Regions from separate parts of the Streptomyces sp. NPDC057249 genome, predicted to be linked through region 3. Evidence: riboswitches for the same ligand, from Rfam matches in the RefSeq annotation. Region 3 holds a riboswitch; each other region holds the start of a gene.

What was found. Region 3 has a riboswitch for cyclic di-AMP ahead of ACFUJY_RS31330 (transglycosylase SLT domain-containing protein). Riboswitches for the same ligand answer to the same signal wherever they lie in the genome.
Positions count from the first base shown of each region.
Region 1: it holds a riboswitch for cyclic di-AMP, as region 3 does, so the genes downstream of both, ACFUJY_RS06930 (NlpC/P60 family protein) here and ACFUJY_RS31330 (transglycosylase SLT domain-containing protein) in region 3, are expected to answer to the same signal.
Region 2: it holds a riboswitch for cyclic di-AMP, as region 3 does, so the genes downstream of both, ACFUJY_RS03605 (M23 family metallopeptidase) here and ACFUJY_RS31330 (transglycosylase SLT domain-containing protein) in region 3, are expected to answer to the same signal.
Region 4: it holds a riboswitch for cyclic di-AMP, as region 3 does, so the genes downstream of both, ACFUJY_RS23745 (transglycosylase family protein) here and ACFUJY_RS31330 (transglycosylase SLT domain-containing protein) in region 3, are expected to answer to the same signal.

Region 1 covers NZ_JBHUXS010000003.1:93,038-98,704, reverse strand. The annotation lists gene ACFUJY_RS06945 (GNAT family N-acetyltransferase) at 1-259, opposite strand, end outside; gene ACFUJY_RS06940 (NlpC/P60 family protein) at 306-1,352, opposite strand; gene ACFUJY_RS06935 (hypothetical protein) at 1,663-2,016, shown strand; gene ACFUJY_RS06930 (NlpC/P60 family protein) at 2,065-3,225, opposite strand; cyclic di-AMP (ydaO/yuaA leader) riboswitch at 3,224-3,374, opposite strand; gene pcrA (DNA helicase PcrA) at 3,536-5,667, shown strand, end outside.
Region 2 covers NZ_JBHUXS010000001.1:751,447-757,113, forward strand. The annotation lists gene ACFUJY_RS03590 (SHOCT domain-containing protein) at 77-481, opposite strand; tRNA gene ACFUJY_RS03595 (tRNA-Met) at 649-722, shown strand; gene ACFUJY_RS03600 (PP2C family protein-serine/threonine phosphatase) at 890-2,053, shown strand; cyclic di-AMP (ydaO/yuaA leader) riboswitch at 2,265-2,418, shown strand; gene ACFUJY_RS03605 (M23 family metallopeptidase) at 2,430-3,599, shown strand; gene ACFUJY_RS03610 (aldo/keto reductase) at 3,766-4,710, shown strand; gene ACFUJY_RS03615 (PrsW family glutamic-type intramembrane protease) at 4,758-5,667, opposite strand, start outside.
Region 3 covers NZ_JBHUXS010000023.1:80,054-85,720, forward strand. The annotation lists gene ACFUJY_RS31320 ((2,3-dihydroxybenzoyl)adenylate synthase) at 1-1,455, opposite strand, end outside; gene ACFUJY_RS31325 (2,3-dihydro-2,3-dihydroxybenzoate dehydrogenase) at 1,507-2,349, opposite strand; cyclic di-AMP (ydaO/yuaA leader) riboswitch at 2,771-2,955, shown strand; gene ACFUJY_RS31330 (transglycosylase SLT domain-containing protein) at 2,959-3,825, shown strand; gene ACFUJY_RS31335 (antitoxin) at 4,014-4,199, shown strand; gene ACFUJY_RS31340 (SpoIIE family protein phosphatase) at 4,340-5,667, shown strand, end outside.
Region 4 covers NZ_JBHUXS010000013.1:96,687-102,353, forward strand. The annotation lists gene ACFUJY_RS23725 (exopolyphosphatase) at 1-132, opposite strand, end outside; gene ACFUJY_RS23730 (DUF501 domain-containing protein) at 146-685, opposite strand; gene ACFUJY_RS23735 (septum formation initiator family protein) at 756-1,226, opposite strand; gene eno (phosphopyruvate hydratase) at 1,337-2,623, opposite strand; gene ACFUJY_RS23745 (transglycosylase family protein) at 2,922-3,638, opposite strand; cyclic di-AMP (ydaO/yuaA leader) riboswitch at 3,643-3,811, opposite strand; gene ACFUJY_RS23750 (transglycosylase family protein) at 4,097-5,158, opposite strand; gene ACFUJY_RS23755 (recombinase family protein) at 5,417-5,667, opposite strand, start outside.

The DNA.
Region 1 (5,667 bases), on a different contig from region 3:
GCAGCGCCGGTTCGACGGCGGGCGCCCAGCCGGGCAGGAACTCCAGGCGGGGCATCCGGCCCCGCTCGCGGAACGCCGCTATGAGCGCGTCGAGTTCACCGGGCGTCGGTTCGGCGTCCTGGTCCGGGATCGCGTAGTTGGCGTACTTCAGCGACCAGTTCGGGTTGTAGCGGATCACGAACGGCCCGACGCGGACATGGTCCGGGGAGCGCAGCGTGAGCGTACGGGCGTGGGTCTGGACGTCGGCGTCCATCGGCATCGGCGGGTGTCCTTCGGGCCGTTGAGGTCGGGGGCCGCGCCGGAGCCTATGCCACCCGGGTCGCCCCCGCGAAGGGCATTTCGTCGATGGGCGCGATCCGGACCGGGGCCCCGGGGCGCGGCGCGTGGATCATCCGACCGTTCCCGATGTACAGGCCGACATGGCTGACGCCCGAGTAGAAGAACACCAGGTCCCCGGGGGCCAGCTGGGAGCGCGGAACCCGCTGCCCGGCGTTGATCTGGGTGTACGTGGTCCGGGGCAGCGAGACCCCGGCGGCGCGCCAGGCGGCCTGGGTGAGACCGGAGCAGTCGAACGAGTGGGGCCCGGTCGCGCCCCACACGTACGGCTTGCCCAGGGCGCTGTACGCGAAGGCGACCGCCTGGGCGGCGCGGGCGTTGGGCGCGGCGACGGCGGTGCGCGGTGCGCTCCGGTCCGCGTGACCGGCCCCGCGCCCGTTCTCGGAGGCGTCGTAGGCGGCGCGTTCGGCCGGGGTGAGGCGGGCGAGGAGGCGGCGGGCCTCGGCCAGCTTGGCGCGGACGGTCGCCCGGTGCTCCTTCAGGGCGGCCTGCCGGGCGGCCAGCTCGGTGAGCTTCCCGGCCGCCTCGGCGCGTACCTGGGCGATCTCCGCGACCTGGCGGCGCACCGAGCGCACCTCGGCGGCCCGGCGCTCGCCGGCCCGCTCCGCGTAGGTGGCGCGGCGCAGGTACTGGTCGGGGTCGGAGGAGAGCGCCAGCTGCACGGAGGGGTCGATGCCGCCGGACCGGTACTGCGCGGCGGCGTACGCGCCGAGCACGTCGCGGGCGGTGTTGAGGCGGGCGGTCCTGCGGGCGGCCTCGTCGCGCAGGGCGTCGACCGACTCGGCGGCTGCGGTCGCCTCGGACTTCGCGCCGTTGTACTTCTCGGTGGCGACCTCCGCCTCCCGGTACAGCCGGTCCACCTGGGCCTTGACCTGCCGTGCGGTGGGCGCGGGGTCCGCGTGCGCGGCTCCCGGCAGCACGGCGGCCGTCGCGGCTCCGGCGACGGCGAGGGTCGCCGCGGTGCGGGCCGCGGAGGCGGTGGTGAGGCGCTGCCTGGGTTTGCGATGCGCTGCCACGGGGGCGGGCGTCCTTCCGTGCGACGGCCCGGCGGGGTCTACCGGCGGGGTTCCTCGGGTGGCCGGCGAGAACGGTTCCTGGTCCACGGCCACCGGGAAGGGACGCTAATCCGAGGTCACGGGAAGGTGTCGTTATGACTGCTATTGCCTGGTCTTGGCGTGGCATTGTCGGGGGATGACCGCCTGTGAAGCATGAACGACCGGGAAAAGGGCCACAGAGTCAGGCAAAAAGTGCATTCATCATTCAAGCGGGCCGTAGGCCCCACCCTGCCCGGAGTGACCGGAGGGGAGGGCTCTAGGGTGCGGAACCATGCGCGTACTCATCGATTTCGTCGTCGCCCTGCACATCATCGGCATCGCCGCCCTGCTCGGCGGCTTCCTCGGCCAGATGAAGGCGATGAAGGCCGGCACCGCCCGGTTCGTCCCCGGCATGCTGCACGGCGCGCTGACCATGCTGGTCACCGGCGTCGCCCTGGTCGGCCTGGACCAGGCCGACGACCACCCCGTGAACAACGTCAAGATCGGGATCAAGCTGCTGTTCCTGGTCGTGATCCTGGGGCTCGTCTACGTCAAGCGCGACGAGGAGAAGGTCGAGAAGGGGTTCTTCGCGGCGGTCGGCGCGCTGACCCTGGCGAACATCTTCATCGCCACGCTCTGGACCTGAGCGGCCGCGCGCCGGCCGGCCCGGGCGCGGGCCGGCCCTCTTCCCCGGTCAGGCCGGGCGCACACTCCCGTAGATCGGCATGTAGTAGATCGACTCCTCGCGCACGTTCGCCCCGGGCTTCGGCGCGTGGATCATCATCCCGTCGCCCTTGTAGATCCCGACGTGGCTGATGTCGTCGTAGAAGAACACCAGGTCACCGGGTTGCAGATCGGCCGTCGCGACGCGCGTGCCGACGTTCACCTGGTCCCAGGTGGTCCGCGGGATGTCGACGCCCGCCGCCTTCCAGGCCGCCTGCGTCAGCCCCGAGCAGTCGTACGAGGAGGGGCCGGTCGCCCCCCAGACGTACGGCTTGCCGATCTGGGCGCGGGCGAACGCGAGGACCTTCTCCGCCTTCGTGGACGCGCTGGTGCCGGTGTCGGAGCCGGAGCCTGTGTCGGAGCCCGAGCCCGTCTCCGTACCGCTGCCGCCCGACGCCTCGGCCTTCCGCTCGGCCTCCTTCGCGGCGGCGGCCTGCTTCTTCGCCAGCTCCGCCGCCTTGCGCTTGGCCTCGGCCTCCTTCTTGCGCTCCAGCTCCGCCAGACGCGCCTTCTCCTCGGCGGTCAGCTTCGACAGCAGCGTCCGGGCCTCGGCCAGCTTCGTCCGGACGTCCTGCTTGCTGGTACGCAGCGCGGCCTGCGACTCGGTCAGCGTCTCCAGGCTCTCCACGGCCTCCGCGCGCTGCTTCGACGCCTTCGCCTGCTGCGTACGGAAGTTCGCGACCGCCTGCTGCTGGCGCTCGGCCATGCGGTCCATGAGGTGGGTCTGGTCGAAGAACGACTGCGGGTCGTCGGCCAGGAAGAAGGTGGCGGTCGGCGCGAGGCCGCCGTTGCGGTACTGGGCGGCGGCGTAGTTGCCCAGCGTCCTGCGGGCGTCGTTCAGCTTCTCGGTGCGCTTGGCCACGTCGTCGAGCAGCGCGTCGACCTTGGACCGCTGCTTGTCCGTGGCCTCTTTCGCCTGGTTGTACTTCTGGGTCGCGTTGCCGGCCTGCCGGTAGAGGTCGTCCACCTTCTTCCGGACTTCCTCGATGCTCGGCTTCGGCGCCGGCGCGGCCATCGCGCTCTGCGAGGACAGCAGGGTCACCGAGGCCAGCGCGGCCGAGGTCAGACCGATGGCGGGGGCGGTGGAGCGCACCCGGGTGCGCGGTTTGCGATGCGACGCCAAGGCCGGCATCTCCTTCCGTGGACCGCCTACCGGGTTAGCTGTCGGGTTCGGGCGGAACGGAAGGCTGCCCTACGGTCCGGTGGGGAAGGACCGATTCACCCCGGTACTGCGTGTGGGTCCCCGGTTCCGGGCGGGCCCGGATTCGGCGTGGCGGCACGCTCGGCGTGGGTCGCCTCTGGGGGTACGGGCCGTCCGAACGTGCACGCTAGCCAACTCATGGGGCCGCTGTGAAGGTTGGTGTTCGATATGCCCGATACATTTCCGTGACCTTTTCGGAGCGGGGCCGGGTGTCGGTCGGGCGCCTTAGACTCGGACAGCGATGAGCAGCCTATTCGACGACAGTTTCCTGGCCGGCCTCCAGCAGGAGGAGGACGCGCCCCCGCCGCCCCCCGAGGACCCTGCACCCGAAGCGGTGCCGGAGGACCTGTTCGCGGGCGTGTTCGACGGGCCCCCGCCGGCCCGCGACGCGTACTACCGCGACGGCGCGCACCGCCCCGTCATCGACCCCGAGGCGCTGCTCGACGGACTGAACACCGAGCAGCGCGCCGCCGTCGTGCACTCCGGGTCGCCCCTGCTCATCGTGGCCGGCGCCGGCTCCGGCAAGACCAGGGTGCTCACCCACCGCATCGCCCACCTGCTGGCCGAGCGGGGCGTCCACCCCGGCCAGATCCTGGCGATCACCTTCACCAACAAGGCCGCCGGCGAGATGAAGGAGCGCGTCGAGCAGCTGGTCGGGCCCCGGGCCAACGCCATGTGGGTCATGACCTTCCACAGCGCGTGCGTCCGCATCCTGCGCCGCGAGTCCAAGAAGCTCGGCTTCACGTCCTCGTTCTCGATCTACGACGCGGCCGACTCCAAGCGGCTCATGGCCCTGGTCTGCCGCGATCTGGAGCTGGACCCGAAGCGCTACCCGCCGAAGTCCTTCACCGCCAAGGTCTCCAACCTCAAGAACGAGCTCATCGACGAGGAGACCTTCGCGGGCCAGGCAGCCGACGGGTTCGAGAAGACCCTGGCCCAGGCGTACGCGATGTACCAGGCCCGCCTGCGCGAGGCCAACGCGCTGGACTTCGACGACATCATCATGACGACGGTCCACCTCCTCCAGGCGTTCCCGGACGTCGCCGAGCACTACCGCCGCCGCTTCCGGCACGTCCTCGTCGACGAGTACCAGGACACCAACCACGCCCAGTACACGCTGGTGCGCGAGCTGGTCGGCCCGGCCGGTCCCGAGAACGCCCCCGCCGAGCTGTGCGTCGTGGGCGACGCGGACCAGTCGATCTACGCCTTCCGGGGCGCGACCATCCGCAACATCCTCCAGTTCGAGGAGGACTACCCGGACGCGACGACGATCCTCCTGGAGCAGAACTACCGCTCCACCCAGACGATCCTCTCCGCCGCCAACGCCGTCATCGAGCGCAACGAGAGCCGCCGCCCCAAGAACCTGTGGACCAAGGCCGGCACCGGCGCCCGCATCACGGGCTACGTCGCGGACACCGAGCACGACGAGGCGCAGTTCGTTGCCGAGGAGATCGACCGCCTCACCGACGCGGGCGACGCGAAGGCCGGCGACGTCGCCGTCTTCTACCGGACGAACGCGCAGTCCCGTGTCTTCGAGGAGATCTTCATCCGCGTCGGCCTGCCCTACAAGGTCGTCGGCGGCGTCCGCTTCTACGAGCGCAAGGAGGTCCGGGACGTCCTGGCCTACCTGCGGGTCCTCGCCAACCCCGAGGACACCGTCCCGCTCCGCCGCATCCTCAACGTCCCCAAGCGCGGCATCGGCGAGCGCGCCGAGGCCATGATCGACGCGCTCTCGCTGCGCGAGAAGATCACCTTCCCGCAGGCGCTGCGCCGGGTGGACGAGGCGTACGGCATGGCCGCCCGCTCCGCCAACGCCGTGAAGCGGTTCAACACGCTGATGGAGGAGCTGCGCACGGTCGTGGAGTCCGGCGCCGGGCCCGCCGTCGTGCTGGAGGCGGTCCTGGAGCGTACGGGCTATCTCGCCGAGCTCCAGGCGTCCACCGACCCGCAGGACGAGACCCGCATCGAGAACCTCCAGGAGCTCGCCGCCGTCGCCCTCGAATTCGAGCAGGACCGGGGCGAGGAGGAGGGCACCGGCACGCTCGCGGAGTTCCTGGAGCAGGTCGCGCTCGTCGCCGACTCCGACCAGATCCCCGACGAGGACACCGACGGCTCCGGCGTCATCACGCTGATGACCCTGCACACCGCGAAGGGCCTCGAATTCCCGGTCGTCTTCCTGACCGGCATGGAGGACGGCGTCTTCCCGCACATGCGGGCGCTCGGCCAGGTCAAGGAGCTGGAGGAGGAGCGCCGCCTCGCGTACGTCGGCATCACCCGCGCCCGCGAGCGGCTGTATCTGACCCGGGCCGCCATGCGCAGCGCCTGGGGCCAGCCCTCGTACAACCCGCCGTCGCGGTTCCTGGAGGAGATCCC
Region 2 (5,667 bases), on a different contig from region 3:
CCGGGGGCCACGGGCGCCGGACGCGCGCCGGCGCCGGTGCCGCCCGTCGGGGGCCGGCACCGGCGCCGTGGACGTGTCAGACCAGGAGCTTCGACTTCGCCCGCTGGTACTCCTCCTCGGTGATCGCGCCCCTGTCCTTGAGGTCGGCGAGCTTCGACAGGTCCTCGACGTGGCCGCCCTTGTGGCTGCCGCCGTCCGTACCCGCCGCGTCCCTGATGTACGCCTTGAAGGCGGCGTCGCGCTCCTTCGCCTCCTGGACGTCGCGCTTGCCCATGGATTTGCCGCGGGCGATCACGTAGACCAGTACGCCCACATAGGGCAGTACCAGCGCCAGGATCAGCCAGCCGGCCTTGGCCCAGCCGCTCAGGTCGTGGCTGCGAAAGATGTCCATGATGACCCGGAAGAGGAGGAAGAGCCACATGATCCAGAGGAAGAACCAGAGCATCGTCCAGAACAGGTTGAGCAGGGGATAGTCGTCCATCGTCCACTCCCGGTCAGCGTCGTACTGGCTGAATCTGAAAACAGTCATATCACCACATTCACTCCGTTGCCCGTCGGTGCGGGCGGGGGGAGGAGAGGTGCGCGGGCCGGGGCGCGCGGTCCGTGGTCATGAGGGCCCCGGACATGACGTAGAGTTGGGTTCACCGACGCGGGGTGGAGCAGCTCGGTAGCTCGCTGGGCTCATAACCCAGAGGTCGCAGGTTCAAATCCTGTCCCCGCTACTGAAGGATCAGGCCCGGCACGCAAGCAGCGTGCCGGGCCTGATGCGTTGTCGGCGCCCCGTCCCTCGTCCCTTCGGCTGCCGAGGAGTCGCCCGTCGGGCGGGCAGCGGCGAGGCTGAGGGAGGTGCGCGGTACGGGCCGCGGCCGCACCGGGCAGGAGACCGCAGGTGGGGAAGTGGGTACGACGGTGGCGCGGGCCGGACGGCGCGGCGAGCCGCCGGTTCGTCCGGGTGCTGCCGGTGGCGATGATCGTCATCGGAGTGCTGTTCGACCTGTTCACGCCGCCCTCCTACACGGCCGTCCCGATGTTCGCGGCCGCCCCGCTGATCGCCGCGCCCTTCTTCGGTATGGGCACCACGATCCGGATCGGGATCGCCTCGGTGCTCGCCGTCGCCGGAATCCGGCTCTTCACCGGCGATCTGGTCGAGGTGGTCTCGTTCATCGAGATGCTCACCGTGCTCACCGTCGCCGTGCAGGCGTGCGTGATCAACCGGGTCGTGCGGCGCGGCAGCGACCGGCTGGCGTCCGCCCGGATCATCGCCGAGACGGCCATGCGGGCCGTACTGCCCGCACCGCCCGAGCGGATCGGCGGACTCCAGGTGGCCGCGCGGTACGAGGCGGCGCAGGCGGACGAGTTCGTCGGGGGCGACCTCTTCGCGGCCGCTGACACTCCGTACGGCGTACGGCTGGTGCTGGGGGACGTGCGTGGCAAGGGGCTGCAGGCGGTCGGCGCGGTGGCGGTGGTGATCGGCGCGTTCCGGGAGGCGGCGGAGCAGGAGAAATCGCTGGAGGGCGTGGCGCAGCGGCTGGAGCGCGCGCTGGCGCGTGAGTCGGTGCGGCGGAGCAATCTGGACGCGTTCGAGGGGTTCGTGACCGCGGTGCTCGCGGAGATCCCGCCGGGTGCGCAGGGCGTACGGATGGTGAACCGCGGCCACCCGGACCCGCTGCTGCTGCACGGGGACGGGGCGGTGGAGGCGCTGACGCCCTCGGAGCCCGCGCTTCCGCTGGGCATGGACCTGGGGGTGCGGCCGGACCGCTCGGACCACTGGGAGCTGCCGGCCGGCGGGACGCTGCTGTTCTACACGGACGGCCTGTCGGAGGCGCGGGACGCCGACGGTGTCTTCTACGACCCGGCGGAGCGGCTGCGCGGGCGCCTCTTCCCCGGCCCCGAGGAGCTGTTGTCCGCGCTGACCGACGACGTGCGGCTGCATACGGGAGGCGAGTCGACCGACGACATGGCGCTGCTCGCGGTGGCCCGGCCGGCGAAGGGGCAGCCGGACCGGCGCAGGACGGTCAAGATCGTCAAGAGGGATGCCACGCTGCGTGACTGAGAAGCGCCGCTCCGCATAACATTTGACACAACGTCAGAAAACGTGCGGTGGCCGAACGGTGATCAGCTCGCCCGATTCCACCCGGTTGTGTCCCGTAAAGTCTGGGCCGAGCACGTGAACGATCAGTGGGAACGGCTTGGAATCGGACCCGTCTGTCTATTAACGTTCGATAACGCAGCGCGGTTGTCCCAGCCGTCGTCAGGGACGGCGCCGCGCGCGTGCGCCGAATCCCGCAAGGGAACCGGGGAACCACCTACATGGGGTGAATCGGGCATCTTCGTCTTCACGAGAGGCGGAAAGGCCCGTAGGAGACCTTCCTGCTCCGAACCCGTCAGCTAACCCGGTAGGCGAGAAGGAAGGAAAGGAGTGCGCCCGCGTGGCGTCCAACAAGCCTGCCCCCGAATCACCTTCCCGGTTCGTGCCCGAGTACGGCCCCGACTTCGCGTCCGGCCCCGGCACCGCGTACATCCCGGAACAGGGAAGCGACCACATGACCGATCGGGGCAACGGCTTCGGCACCGGCGCCGGTTTCGGCAGCGGCTTCCGCGCCGACGACGCCGACTCCGAGCGGACCTGGGAGGAATGGAACCCCACCGAGGAGTCCGTCCGTCCCGTCCGCGGCAAGCACCGTGTCGCCAAGCAGCGCAATGGTCTGGCCCGTAGCTCCACCGTCCTCGGCGTCGGTGTCATCGCGGCCGTCGGCGCGGGCGGCATGGCCACCGCACAGAGCAAACCGCCGGTCTCCATCTCCCTTCCCGATTCCATCGCGGACAATCTTCCCGACGCCAAGTCCCTCCCCGGCGTCGGCGCGTTGTTCGCCGGCGAGAGCGAGGCCGAAGCCCCCGCCACGGCCACCGCCGCCGCCCCCCTGACCACCGCCGGCATCACCACCGCCGAGGCCGAGCAGGGCACCACGGACGCCGGCGAGGCGCTGCGCGCCCGCATCCTCCAGCAGGCCGAGCAGCAGCAGGGCGCCGCCGACGCCGAGGCGAAGGCGGCCGAGGAGAAGGCCGCCGCCGAGAAGGCCGCCGCCGAGGCGAAGAAGCAGCAGGACGAGGCCGAGGCCAAGGCCGCCGCCGAGAAGAAGAAGGCGGAGGAGGAGGCGAAGAAGAAGGCCGAGGCCCTGCGCCTGGCCAAGCTCGCCGCCAGCTACGCCATCCCCACCTCCTCGTACACGATCACCTCGACGTTCGGCGAGGCCGGTTCGATGTGGTCCTCCGGCTACCACACGGGCCTCGACTTCGCGGCCCCGACCGGTACGCCGATCAAGGCCGTCCACACCGGCACCATCAAGTCGGCCGGCTGGTCCGGCGCCTACGGCTACCGCACGGTGCTGGAGCTGGAGGACGGCACCGAGCTGTGGTTCTGCCACCAGTCCTCGATCGGCGTCACGGTCGGCCAGAAGGTCACCACCGGCGACACCATCGGCCGCGTCGGCGCGACCGGGAACGTGACCGGCCCGCACCTCCACCTGGAGGTCCACACCCCGGACGGCACCGGCATCGACCCGATGGCCTGGCTGCGCGCCCGCGGTCTGACCGTCTGAGGTCCGTCCTCCCCCAAGCCGTGGCCCTTCCCGGTACGCGGCCGTCCGAACCCCGGCAGCCCTGACGCACACCCCCCGACGTCAGGGCTGCCGGTCCGCGTGGCCGCGGCCTGCCGGATGTATGCGGCACGGAATAGCCGGGTGGCCGGAATCCGTTGTTCCCTCCATGACTTCACTGCGCGATCTCGGCCCGTCCGGCCTCCAGGTCTTCCCGCTCTGCCTCGGTGGAAACGTCTTCGGCTGGACCGCGGACGAGGAACGGTCCTTCGCCGTCCTCGACGCGTACGCGGCGGCCGGCGGCAACTTCGTGGACACCGCCGACGCCTACTCGCACTGGGTCCCCGGCAACGAGGGCGGCGAGTCGGAGACGGTCATCGGCCAGTGGCTCGCGTCGCGCGGCAACCGGTCCGACGTCGTGGTGGCCACCAAGGTCGGTGCCCTCCCCGGTTACCAGGGCCTCTCGGCGCCCACGATCAAGTCGGCCGCCGAGGAGTCGCTGCGCCGGCTCGGCACGGACCACATCGACCTGTACTACACGCACTTCGACGACGAGACCGTCCCCGTCGAGGAGATCATCACCGCCCTCGACGAGCTGGTGAAGGAGGGCAAGGTCCGTGAGATCGCCGCCTCCAACATCAGCCCCGCCCGGCTGCGCGCCTCGCTCGCCTTCTCCGAACGCGAGGGCCTGGCCCGCTATGTGGCGCTGCAGCCGCACTACAACCTCGTCTCGCGGGACACCTACGAGGGCGAACTCCAGGACACCGCCGCCGACGCCGGGCTCGCCGCCGTCCCGTACTTCGCGCTGGCCGCCGGCTTCCTCACCGGCAAGTACCGCCCGGGGACGACCGTGGACAGCGCCCGCGCCGGGAGCGCGGCCGGCCATCTGGAGTCGGAGCGCGGCCGGCGGGTGCTCGCCGCACTCGACACGGTGGCGCGGGACCGGGACGCCGAGATCGCGACGGTGGCCCTGGCCTGGCTCGCATCCCGCCCGACGGTCGCCGCGCCGATCGCCTCGGCCCGTACGGTCGACCAGCTGCCCGCCCTGCTGGCGGTCGCCGGTCTCCGGCTGACGGACGAGGAACTGTCGACGCTGACGGCGGCCTCGGCCTAGGGCGCGTCCCGCCCCACGGGAGACCGTCGGCCCGGCCTGCGTCCGGATCAGGTCGGCGGCTTCCCGGGGTAGGGCGGTGCGGTGTAGGGCTGCCGGCCATGGGGCTGCGCAGGGTACGGGGCCGGGCCGAGGTACGGGTTCGGGGAGCCGTGGTACGGGGAGGGGCTGCCGGTGTACGGGGGCGGGGCGCCGTACGCGTACGGCGTGGGGGCGCCCGCGCGGGGCGGCCAGGCGGCCGTGTAGCCGGGCGGCCGGCGGTGGGTGGCCCGGGCCGCGTACGCGAGGGCGGGGCCCGCGATCTCACGGCGCTGCCACAGGTGGTGCAGCAGCTCCAGCTCGCGCGCGGCGAAGTCCGGGTCCGCCCGGCCCCGGCCGGCCTGCCGGCGCAGGGAGGCGAGGGACGTCGCGAACGCCTCGTACTCGGCGACCGCACGAGCCGCCGCCCTGCCGCGCTCCTTCGCCTCCTTGGCGCGGACCGTCGCGTACGCCGGGTGGTACGGATGGCCGGAGACGCTCGCCGCGTACCGCCTGCGCGCCGCGTTCCTGGCGAGGGCGCGGGCCCGCATGGAGGCGAGGGCCCGGGGCTCGTCCGGGGTGAGCCAGCCGGCTTCGGCGTACGCGGGGAGCTCGACGGCCAGGGAGCGCAGCTCCTTGCGGCGGGCCCGGACCACCTGCCAGGTCACCAGGCCGAAGACCGGGACCATGAACGCCCCGTACACGATGTAGAAGCCGTACCGGCCGAAGGTCGCCGAGCCGTTCCACAGGGCGTGCATGCCCATCGCGAGGACCAGGCCGAGCAGCGGAACGGCGATGCGCCGCGTCCGCCGGCCGGGTGCGCCGCTCGCGGCGATGCCGAGACCGATGCCGGTCAGGACGGTGAAGAGCGGGTGGGCGAAGGGGGTCATCACGGCCCGGACCAGGAACGTCACCACGGTCATCGACGCGAAGCCGGAGTCC
Region 3 (5,667 bases):
GACGTACGCCAGGGTGCGTTCACCGAGATACGGGTCGGCCACACCGACCACCGACACGTCGTGCACCGACGGGTGGGCGAGGATGATGTTCTCGATCTCCTCGGGCGCGACCTTCTCGCCGCCCCGGTTGATCTGGTCCTTCGCCCGCCCCTCCACGACGAGATGGCCGCTCGGGGTACGGCGCACGATGTCGCCCGTGCGGTAGAACCCGTCCTCGGTGAACGCGGTCCTGTTGTGTTCGGGGGCGCGCCAGTAGCCGCGGATCGTGTACGGGCCCCGGGTCAGCAGATGCCCGAACTGCCCGTCGGGGACCTCTTGTCCGGCGTCGTCAACGATGCGGATCTCGTCGTCCTCGGAGATCGGACGGCCCTGGGTGGAGACGATCGTCTCGTGGTCGTCGTCCAGCCGGGTGTAGTTGACGAGTCCCTCGGCCATCCCGAAGACCTGCATCAGCCGGCAGCCGAGCGCCGGTTCGAGGCGCCGGGCCGCCGTCTCGCTGTACTTGGCGCCGCCGACGAGGACCAGACCGAGGCTCGACAGGTCCTGCTCCGCCGAGGCCGCCGCGTCCGTCCACACCAGGGCGAGCGGCGGGACCATGCCCGTCATGGTGACGCGCTCCCGCTCGATGACCGGGAACGCGGTGGCCGGGTCGGGGCGCGGGCACAGGACGACGGTGCCGCCCGCGTACAGCGTGCCGAGCCAGCCGGGCGAGCTCATCGGGAAGTTGTGCGCGGCGGGCAGGACCACCAGGAAGCGGGTGTCCGCGTCGACGCCGCAGATCTCGTTGGAGCCGCGCAGCGAGTAGATGTAGTCGTCGTGCGTACGGGGGATGAGCTTGGGCACCCCCGTGGTGCCCCCGGACAGCTGGAGGAAGGCCAGGTCGTGCGGCTCGGGCCCGTCCTCGGGCTCCCCGTCCGCGTCGCACGGCACGTCGGACAGGGCGGTGTGCTCGCCCGGGTCGCCGACGACGAACACGTGCTTCAGGGTGGGCGCCTGCTCCCGGACGGCGGTGGCCAGCGCGCGGTGGTCGAATCCGGCGTGCTGGTCCGGGACGACGTAGGCGACGGCCTCGGCGAAGGAGCAGAAGTAGCCGATCTCCGTCTCGCGGTGGGCGGGCAGCGCGTAGACGGGGAGTGCGCCGATGCGGAAGAGGGCGAAGACCACCTCGGCGAACTCGGCGATGTTGGGCAGCTGGACGACGACCCGGTCGCCCCTGGCTATCCCGCGCGCCCGGAAGCCGGCCGCCAGCCGGGCCGCGCGCTCGTCCAGCTCCCGGTACGTCCAGGCGCGGCGCGTGGGCGCGGGGTCGATCAGCGCGACGCGGTCGCCGTGGGCCTCGGCCCGTTCGCGCAGCATGCTCGTGAAGGTCTCGCCGCGCCAGTGCCCTGCCGCGCGGTAACGGGCGGCGAACTCGGCGGGCCAGGTCGGGGCGTCTTCGTACGGTGAGGCGGTCATCGATCCACGTCTCCAGGGGGAGGGCCGTTTGCGGGGTGCCGGGCGGACGGGTCAGGCGCGCAGCGTGGCGCCGCCGTCGACGTACAGGTCGTGCAGGGTGATGTGGCGGGCCCGGTCGGACACGAGGAAGGCGACCGCCTCGGCGATGTCCGCCGGTTCGGCGATCCGGCCGAGCGGGATGCCCGTGCGGTAGCTGGCCAGGTCGCCGGCTATGACGCGCTGCGCGGCGGGCCCGTCGTCGTGGGCTTCCCCGGCGGGCCACATCCCGCGCTGCATGTCGGTGAGCGTGGAGCCGGGCGACACGGTGTTGCAGCGGACGCCCCGGGGGGCCAGTTCCAGGCCGAGGCACTTGGTGAACATGACGGCCGCGGCCTTCGACGCGGCGTACGCCGCCATGGTCGTACGGGGGATGCCGGCCGCGTTGGACGCGACGGTGACGATGCTGCCCGCGCCCCGGTCCGCCATCCGGCGCGCGACGGACCGCGAGACGTGGAACACCCCGTCGGTGTTCACGGCGAAGGTGGCCCGCCAGTCCTCGTCGGTCAGCTCGGTGACGGGTGAACAGCGCAGTATCCCGGCGACGTTGACCGCGATGTCGAGGGCGCCGAGCGTGTCCTCGGCCTCGCCGACCAGGGCCTCGACGGCCGCCGCGTCCGTGACGTCCAGGGCCCGGGCGACGACGCTCCCGTCGTGCTCCCGAGAGAGGGCGCCGACACCCTCCCGGTCCGCGTCGGTCGCCAGGACCCGGCAGCCGCGCGCGACGAGGGCCCGCACGACCGCCTCGCCTATGCCGCGTCCGGCTCCCGTCACGAGGGCCAGCCGGCCGGTGAGTTCCTGTTCGGCGGGGGCGGAGGCGGTGGGGCGAAGAGAGGGAGAGGCGGAATGCGGCGCCATGGTCCTGGGATCTCCAAGCGACGGTGAACGGGGACGGGAACACTTAGGTAAGCCTAACCATAGAGTGATCACGGAGACGAGGGGGCGGGAACCGGCGATCCGGCCGCCCGGGCAGCATGGGATGTCCCTTTTATTCACATATAGGCAAAAGGTCAATTGAGGGCGATCGGGACCGTTTTGATGCTGTCAGATGTGCCCAAAACGGACGAATATGCACATTGCGCTTCCAGTGGGCAGCGTCACGTCGGCCGTTTCTGACGCACGATCCGATCTCCCGGTTCCCAGTCGTGCCAAGAAATTTGACTTCCCCCGGCGCGGGCGATCATGAGTATTTCCTTTGATTGATCTTGCAAAACAATTGTGATCAGCAATTCCGGGCTTGTTCCGGCCGTCGTTTCTCGCTTACGGTCCCGTCATCAATCCGGATGGAACGCCGAATCCTGCCGCCGTCCGGTAACCCGACCACTCACGTACGGCAGGAGCGGGGGACCCAGGTTTGCCGCCGGTCCGGAATCCGGAGCGGCTAGGGGTGAAGTCGCCATGCGCGACCGGACATCTCCAGTCCGAACCCGACAGCTCACCTCGCAGGCGACGGAGAGGAAATACGCCATGCCCCTCACGGGTAAGCACCGTCGTGCCAAGTCCGCGTCCCTGACCCGCGGTTTCATCGCCGTCAGCGCGGGCGGAGCCGTTCTCGCGCTCCCCCTGATCACGGCCGGATCGGCCTCCGCCGCCCCCGCCAAGACCGTCGTCGCCGAAAAGGCCGCGGCCCCGACTTCCGTCGCCGGCAAGGAAATTGCCGTGCGCAAGGCCGCGCCCACCACCTATTCCGTGGTGTCCGGCGATTCGCTTTACAAGATCGCCCAGGGGCATTCCCTCAGCGGCGGCTGGGAGCGGCTGTACAAGGACAACCGCGGTGCTGTCGGCAGCAACCCCGACCTCATTCACCCGGGCCTGAAGCTCACCATCGGCGCCAAGTCCGAGACCGCCGCCCCTAAGGCCGCGGAGAAGAGCGCGTTCAAGGCGGAGACCGCCGAGAAGAACGGCGACACGGCCCCCCGCGCCGAGAGCGCCGACCGTGCCGACCGCTCCGAGCGCTCCGTCGTTCCGGTCGCCGCCGAGAAGCCCGCCGAGACCCAGGCGGCCGTCACGTACACCGACGACCTCGACGGCTGGATCAAGGAATCCCTGGCCGTCATGGCCGAGCAGGGCATCCCGGGCAGCTACGACGGCATCTACCGCAACATCATGCGCGAGTCCTCGGGCAACCCGATGGCGATCAACAACTGGGACATCAACGCCGTCAACGGCACCCCCTCCAAGGGTCTGCTCCAGGTGATCCAGCCCACCTTCGACGCCTACCACGTGCCCGGTACGTCGATGGACATCTACGACCCGGTCGCCAACATCACGGCCGCGTGCAACTACGCCGCCGCCACGTACGGCTCGATGGACAACGTCTTCGGCGCGTACTGATCCACACCGGCCCCGCGCTCGGGGCAGGGCCGTGAGCAGGGGTGGAAAGAAGCGGAACGCTTCTTTCCACCCCTTTCGCATGCCGTACCGCTCCTCCGCGGCCGGACCGCCGCGACCGCCCGTCCCGGAATGCGAGGGCGCGGCAGGGCGTGGATGCTGGAACGGTCAGCGTCTCTAGGAGGTCAGTCATGAGCATGCTCGACAAGATCAAGGACATGATCAAGGGGCATCCGGACCAGGCCCGCCAGGGAGTCGAGAAGGGCGGCGACTACGTCGACAAGAAGACCGGCGGCAAGTACGGCGGCCAGGTCGACTCCGCCCAGCAGAAGCTCAACGACCAGTTCGGCGACCGGCCGCCGGACGAGGGCCGGTAAGCGCCCGCACGGACCGTACGGGAGCGGTGGACGCCACAGCCGTGGCGTCCACCGCTCGCGCGCGTCGTGCCCCCGCCGGCCGCGCGGGCCGGAGGTGCCTCCGACGTGCCGCACCGGCCGCCCGGGAGCATCCTGACTGTGTGACCTGGCACGGCGCGGCCGGGCGGCTTCCGTCCGGCCCGAGCGACGGCCCGCCCGGAGGACCGGAGGACGGCCGGGCGCCGGACGACCTGTCCCTGGTGCTCGCCCAGTCCGTCGTGAACGCCATCGAGGCGGTCGGCGGCCGGGCCGGCGGGGTCTACCTCCCCTCGCGCACCCCCGGCCTGCTCCGGCTGGCCGTCCTCGCCGGGCTGCCCGGCCCCCTGTTCCGCCCCTGGTGGCGGATGCACGTGAACCGGCCGTTCCCCGTCGCCGAGGCGTTCCGCACCGGCAGCCCGGTCTACCTCGCCGACGCGGAGGACGCCATGCGGCGCTTCCCGCAGCTCATGGCCGGACTGCCGTTCCCCTTCGGCTCCCTGTACGTGCCGGTGCCGCGCCGCCGCGCACCGGTCGGCGTCCTCGTCGTCCTGCGCGCCGCGACCGGCGACGAGCCGGTCCCCGCCGCCGACCGGGACCGGCTCCAGCACATCGCCCACGGCCTGGGCGCCGAACTGGCCACCCTCGCGGAGGCGGGCATCCGGCCGGAGTGGGAGGGCGAGCCGCTCCCCGTCCAGCTGCCCGCCAGGACCTCCCCGCCCGTGCGCATCGGCCGCTTCGACTGGAACCTCGCCACGGGTGCCGTCGAGGCGGACGACGACCTGGCCGCGATCCTTGGCACCGGAGCCGGGCGATTCCCCGGCACCATCGGGGCCCTGGCCGCCCGGCTCGCACCGGAGGACGTCTACGGCCTCTGGGCGCTGGCCCGGCAGGCGGCGGACTCCGGCGGCCCCGTCGTACGCCGGATGCGGCTGCGCGGCCCGGACGGGCGCTCCCACCTGCTGGAGGTCTCCGGCCGCAGGCAGGACGACGAGGGACCCGCCGGGCACCTGACCGGCTTCCTGGTGGACCTGGGCATCGGTCCGGTCGTCGCCGAGGCCGCCGACCGGCTGCCGCGCGGCATCTTCTCGCTCGACCGCTTCGGCCGGATCACCTACGTCAACCCGCTCGCCGAGGACATGCTCGGCCGGCCCCGTGCCGCGCTGGTCGGCCGGGTGTTCTGGGAGGCACTGCCCTGGTTCGCGAACCCGGCCTACGAGGACCACTACCGGGCCGCGATGATCTCCGACGCCCCGGTCCACTTCCTCGTCCGCCGTGACCCGCCCCCCTGGCTCTCCGTCTCCCTGTACCCGGGGCACGACGGCCTGACCGCCGTCCTCACGCCCGCCGAGAAGCCCGCCTACGCCCCGGACTCCGTCGTCACGCCCGGACTCGGGCTCGGCTCACCGGCCGACCGGTCCGCCGCCCTCTACCGGCCGGTCGCCCTCGCCAT
Region 4 (5,667 bases), on a different contig from region 3:
GACGCCCTGCCCCAGCCGGACGACCTCCATGCACCGGGCGTACTCGACGAGTTCCCCGGTGACCGGGTCGGCGTCCGCGACCAGCAGGCGGATCGAGTTGGTGCCGCAGTCGATGGCGGCCACGCGTGTCATGTCTGCCGCCCCCTCAGCCCTCGTCCGTGCCCTGCTCGCCGCACGGCGACACGCACGGACCCTTGCGCCACCACTCCGGAAGCATCGCGATCGCCTCGTCGCCCAGCGGGTTGACACCGGGACCGGCCGCCAGCGAGTGTCCGACGAGCACGTGCAGGCACTTCACCCGGTCCGGCATGCCGCCGGCGCTCGGGAAGCCCTCCAGCACCTCGATGGCGTCGCGCCGCGCGATGTAGTCCTCGTGCGCCGCCCGGTAGGCCGCCGCCAGCTCGGGATCGGTGCCCAGGCGCTCGGTCATCTCCTTCATGACCCCGTTCGCCTCCAGCGTGCCGATTGCGGACGCGGCGCGCGGGCACGTCAGGTAGTACGTCGTCGGGAACGGCGTGCCGTCCTCCAGCCGGGGCTGCGTCTCGACCACGTCCGGGTTGCCGCACGGACAGCGGTGCGCGATGGCGCGCAGCCCGCGCGGCGGGCGGCCCAGCTGCTGCCGGAACGCGGCGATGTCCGCCTCGGTGGGGACGGTGGGCTCGGTCTGGGGAGGGGGCGTTTCCATGCCTGCCTAGGGTGCTGATCGGACTGCTCGAACCGCGGGTTCTGCAGAGGTACGGGGGTGGGTACGGCCGTCAGCCGCGGTCGGCGCTGTCCACGCCGTCCCACAGGTTGGAGTGCCAGGGCCGGTCCGTCTCGGCCGGCTTCCCGTCGCGCTCCTTGGCCGCGTCGGGGTCGACCACGGTGTAGCCGGTCTCCCCGGGAAGAACGTAGTGCAGGTGCTCGCGGGCCAGCCGCTTGATGTACGCGTCGTCCTGGAGCCGGGCCTTCTGGTCCCGCAGCTCCTCGGTGCGCGCCTCGGCCTCCCTCGCCTGCCTGCGCTGGTCGGCGATCTCGTCGCGCTGCGACACGTACTGCCGCATCGGGTACGCGAGGGCGACGACCAGGGAGCAGACGACCAGGGCCAGGAAGGCGGCCCGGCCGGTGAGCCGGGAGCGGCGGGCCTGGCGCCGGTTCTGGGACCGGTAGACGCGGGCCGCGGTCTGCTCACCGAGCAGCCGCAGCCGGGTCGCGGTGGAGAACCGGTCCCGGTCCTTCACGGCCATGTTCCCGCCTCCCCATTACGACGTCCGTCCCCGCACACGGTACGTGACCGGACGCGGGGACGGACGGAGGCGGGGACACCCGCGGGGGGCGTCAGCCCTTGCCGTGTTCGTCAGTTCGCAGAGCGAAACCGCGGGAACGCCGAGCGGCCCGCGTACACCGCGGCGTCGTCGAGGATCTCCTCGATGCGCAGCAGCTGGTTGTACTTGGCGACGCGGTCCGAGCGGGCCGGGGCGCCGGTCTTGATCTGACCGCAGTTCACGGCGACGGCGAGGTCGGCGATGGTGACGTCCTCGGTCTCGCCGGAACGGTGCGACATCATGCACTTGAAGCCGTTGCGCTGGGCCAGCTCGACGGCGTCCAGGGTCTCGGTCAGCGAACCGATCTGGTTGACCTTGACGAGCAGGGCGTTGGCGGAGCCCTCCTCGATGCCGCGGGCCAGGCGCTCCGGGTTGGTGACGAAGAGGTCGTCGCCGACGATCTGGACCTTGGCGCCCAGCTTGTCGGTGATGACCTTCCAGCCGGCCCAGTCGTCCTCGTACAGCGGGTCCTCGATGGAGACCAGCGGGTACGCGGAGACCAGCTCCTCGTAGTACTCGGTCATCTCGGCGGCCGAGCGGGACTTGCCCTCGAACTCGTACGAGCCGTCCTTGTAGAACTCCGAGGCGGCGACGTCGAGCGCGAGCGCGATGTCCTTGCCCGGGGCGTAACCGGCCTCCTTGATGGCCTCGATGATGAGGTCGAGGGCGGCGCGGTTGGACTCCAGGTTCGGCGCGAAGCCGCCCTCGTCGCCGAGGCCGGTGGACAGGCCCTTGGTCTTCAGGACCTTCTTCAGCGTGTGGTAGACCTCGGCACCCCAGCGCAGCGCCTCGGAGAAGGACTCGGCGCCGATGGGCGCGATCATGAACTCCTGGATGTCCACGTTGGAGTCGGCGTGCGAGCCGCCGTTCAGGATGTTCATCATCGGAACGGGCAGCAGGTGCGCGTTCGGGCCGCCGAGGTAGCGGAACAGCGGGAGGTCGCTGGCCTCGGAGGCGGCGTGGGCGACGGCGAGGGAGACGCCGAGGATGGCGTTGGCGCCGAGCGAGCCCTTGTTCTCCGTGGCGTCCAGGTCGAACATCGCCTGGTCGATGAGGCGCTGCTCGGTGGCGTCGTAGCCGACGAGCTCCGGGCCGATCTGCTCGATCACGGCGAGGACGGCCTTCTCGACGCCCTTGCCCTGGTAGCGGTTGGGGTCGCCGTCACGAAGCTCAATGGCCTCGAACGCGCCGGTGGAGGCGCCGGACGGAACAGCAGCACGACCGGTGCTGCCGTCGTCGAGGCCGACCTCGACCTCGACCGTGGGGTTGCCCCGGGAGTCGAGGATTTCCCGGGCTACGACGACGTCGATGGACGGCACGAGGCATCTCCTTCTGGGATATGACGCTGGTTGTGCAGGGTCGCTTTGGCCTTGCCACAAGAGCCTAACCGGCCCGGCCGTCTGCGTCGGCCGACCGCCCGTCCCCTGGGACGAAAAAGGACCCAAGGGCGGGCGTACCGGGGCGAAAGGGCAAATATTTACTGACCGGTAACTACAACAGTTGAACGATCACGGGGGCCGTCCCGCCCCGGAACCGGCGTGCCCCGGCCCGGCACACACGGGGGGAGAGTGCGTGCCGGGCCGGGGCGGCCTGAGCGGTCAGCGAGGAGGGACCGCGTTACTTCGTCAGGTGGAGCTGCTGGCCCGGGTAGATCAGGTCGGCGTCCTGGACGATGTCCTTGTTCAGCTTGAACAGCCGCTCCCAGCCACCCTTGACGTGGTGGTCGGCGGCGATCTTGCTCAGCGTGTCACCGGCGACGACCTTGTACTCGCCGTCACCCTTGGCGACGTTCTTGCCGGTGGGGGTGGTGACCGTCTTCTTCGGGGCGTCCGAGCGGTCGGAGCGGTTGGTGGCCGGGGCCTCCGTGCGCTCGGCCTTCTTCGGGGCGGCCTCCTGCTTGGGGGCGGCCTCCTGCTTCGCGGCACCGGAGCCGGTGTCGACGCCCGGGTCGACACCGTCGTTGGTCAGGTTGCCGGCACCGGCGCAGGCCCAGGCGCCCGGGCCCTGCATGTCGAGGAGCTTCTCGGCGGTGGCGATCTGCTGCGCCTTGGTGGCCAGGTCGGCGCGGGGCGCGTACTGCGTACCGCCGGCGGCGGCCCAGCTGGACTGGGAGAACTGCAGGCCGCCGTAGTAGCCGTTGCCGGTGTTGATCGACCAGTTGCCACCGGACTCGCACTGGGCGACGGCGTCCCACGTGGCGACGGAGGCGGCGGAGGCGTTGGTGGCGCCCATCAGCGGCACGGCGACGGCGGCACCGGCGACACCGGCGAGCGTGGCGACACGGACGGCCTTGGAGGGGCGGCGGTGCTTGTTGCCCTTGCGGTTGAGCAGCATCGAGTCTTCTCCTCACCGACGCCTGCGAGGTGAGCTGTCGGGTTCGGGCCAAGTGAGTTGCCCGGCCGCGCTCCTGGCGCGACTTCACCCCTAGCCGGTCCTGTCACGTCTCCCGACGATCAGGCCCAGCGCCTACCTGGGTCCCCCGCTCCTGCCTACGGCGCTTTCGCGTCTGTTCCCTCCGACCGACGGCAGGATTCGGCGTGACGGTCGACGGGGCCCGCGGTGCGAGCGGTTCCGACCGTAATCACACCCAACGGTCATATTCAAAGACGGACATACCGGATAATCATCCCGTAAGAGCATCCGACGAACCCTCGTTTGCGCAGGTCGGAACGGATGTGACCGGACCTCCCGGACAAGAAGCGTCAGTTCACGCAAAGAGACCCATGTCTCACTCGGTCAAAAGTGGGACATGGGCCTCTTAAACCACCCAAAGCGCAGGGGCCTCTAACGGCTCATCCGGCGCTCTCGGCGACCTTCTCCGGGGCCTGGCCGGCCAGACCCAGATCGAGGTTCTGGCCGGGCAGGATGAGGTCCGGGTCGGAGCCCACCTCGTCCTTGTTGGCCTCGTACAGCTCGGGCCAGCCGCCGGGCAGGTCCTGCGCGTCGGCGATCGCCCAGAGGTTGTCGCCCGGCCGTACGGTGTACGTGTCGTCAGCCGGCCGCGTGGCGCTGTCACGTGCGTCGCCGTCACCCCGCGAGGCGTGCCGGCCCGTGTCACGCCCGTCGGCCGCCCCGGAGGCGTCGTCGGCGGCCGGGGCGCCCCGGTGCTTGCCGCCCTGCGCCCGCGCGTCGTCCGTCGCGCTGCCGGACGGGTCCGCGGACGGGTCGGCCGGGGGCGTGCCGGACGGGTCGGCGGACGGAGTGCCGGACGGGTCGGCGGAGGGGTCGGCCGTCGGGGAGGCGGACGCCTCGCCCTTGCCGCTCTCCTCCGCGCTCCGGCCCGCGTGCTTGCCGGAGCTCCTGCCGGCCTCCTTGCCCGCGGCGGCCCCGTCGGCCGCCTCGTCCGAGGGGGTGGCCGAGGAGCCCGAGGAGGCGTCGTCCACCGGGTCGGTGCCGAGACCGGCGTCGAGGCCCGCGTCGGCGCTCCGGGCGGGCTCGTCCGCGTCCTCGTCGCCCGGGTCCACGTCCGCCGCGCCCGCGGCCCGGGTGAGCCCGGAGACCACCGCACAGCTCGGCCACGCCGTCGGGCCCTTGGCGGCCAGGACCCGCTCGGCGACCGCGATCTGCTGCGAGCGGCTGGCGAGGTCGGCACGCTCGGCGTACGCGTCGCCTCCGTACGCCTTCCACAGCTCCGGCGTGAACTGGAGGCCGCCGTACGAGCCGTTGCCGAGATCGGCGCTCCAGCTCCCGCCGCTCTCGCAGTCGGCCACCCGGTCCCAGGTCGAGGAGTCCGCCGCGTGTGCGCTCGCCGCGCCGAGCAGCGGGATGGCGATGGCCGAGCCGGTCACGCCTGCGGCGACGACGATGGCGGGTGCCTGACGAGGGCGGCGGTGTCTGCCGTTCGCGGAGCCCATGGGAGATGCCTTCCGTGTGACTGACAAGCGACTGGTGAGTCGAACGGTGAACCTAGCGAAACTCGAACGTGAGTCACAAGTCGATGCAGCAGAGATCACGTGGAAGTCACAGATTTGACGGGACGTCACTTCTCTCGGTGTGCGCACGTGTCGCCACGAAACCGCGTAGGCCACCAAACCTTCGGCATCACGGCGTTTTCCTGACGTCGAACGCCTCGCTGCGCATCTGCGGCGGAAGCCCGGCACCCGGCTGAATAGTCACGGTGAGCGGGGGCAGCATTGAATGCCGGTACGCCGCCACACCCCGACGGCCAGGGGATAGCTCCGGTCGTCGATGCGACCGTTCTGGAACCCGATCCTTCCGAGCGTCTCCATGAGCAGCCCGGCGCGCTCCTCGGACAGAATGGGCGGAACACCGATCCTGATCGGGTCACCGTGGACAGGGCTGCCGTCTTCGCGGAGCCGAGTGTTGTTCCTGCCGGCACCTCGGTCGGTCTTGCGATAGACGA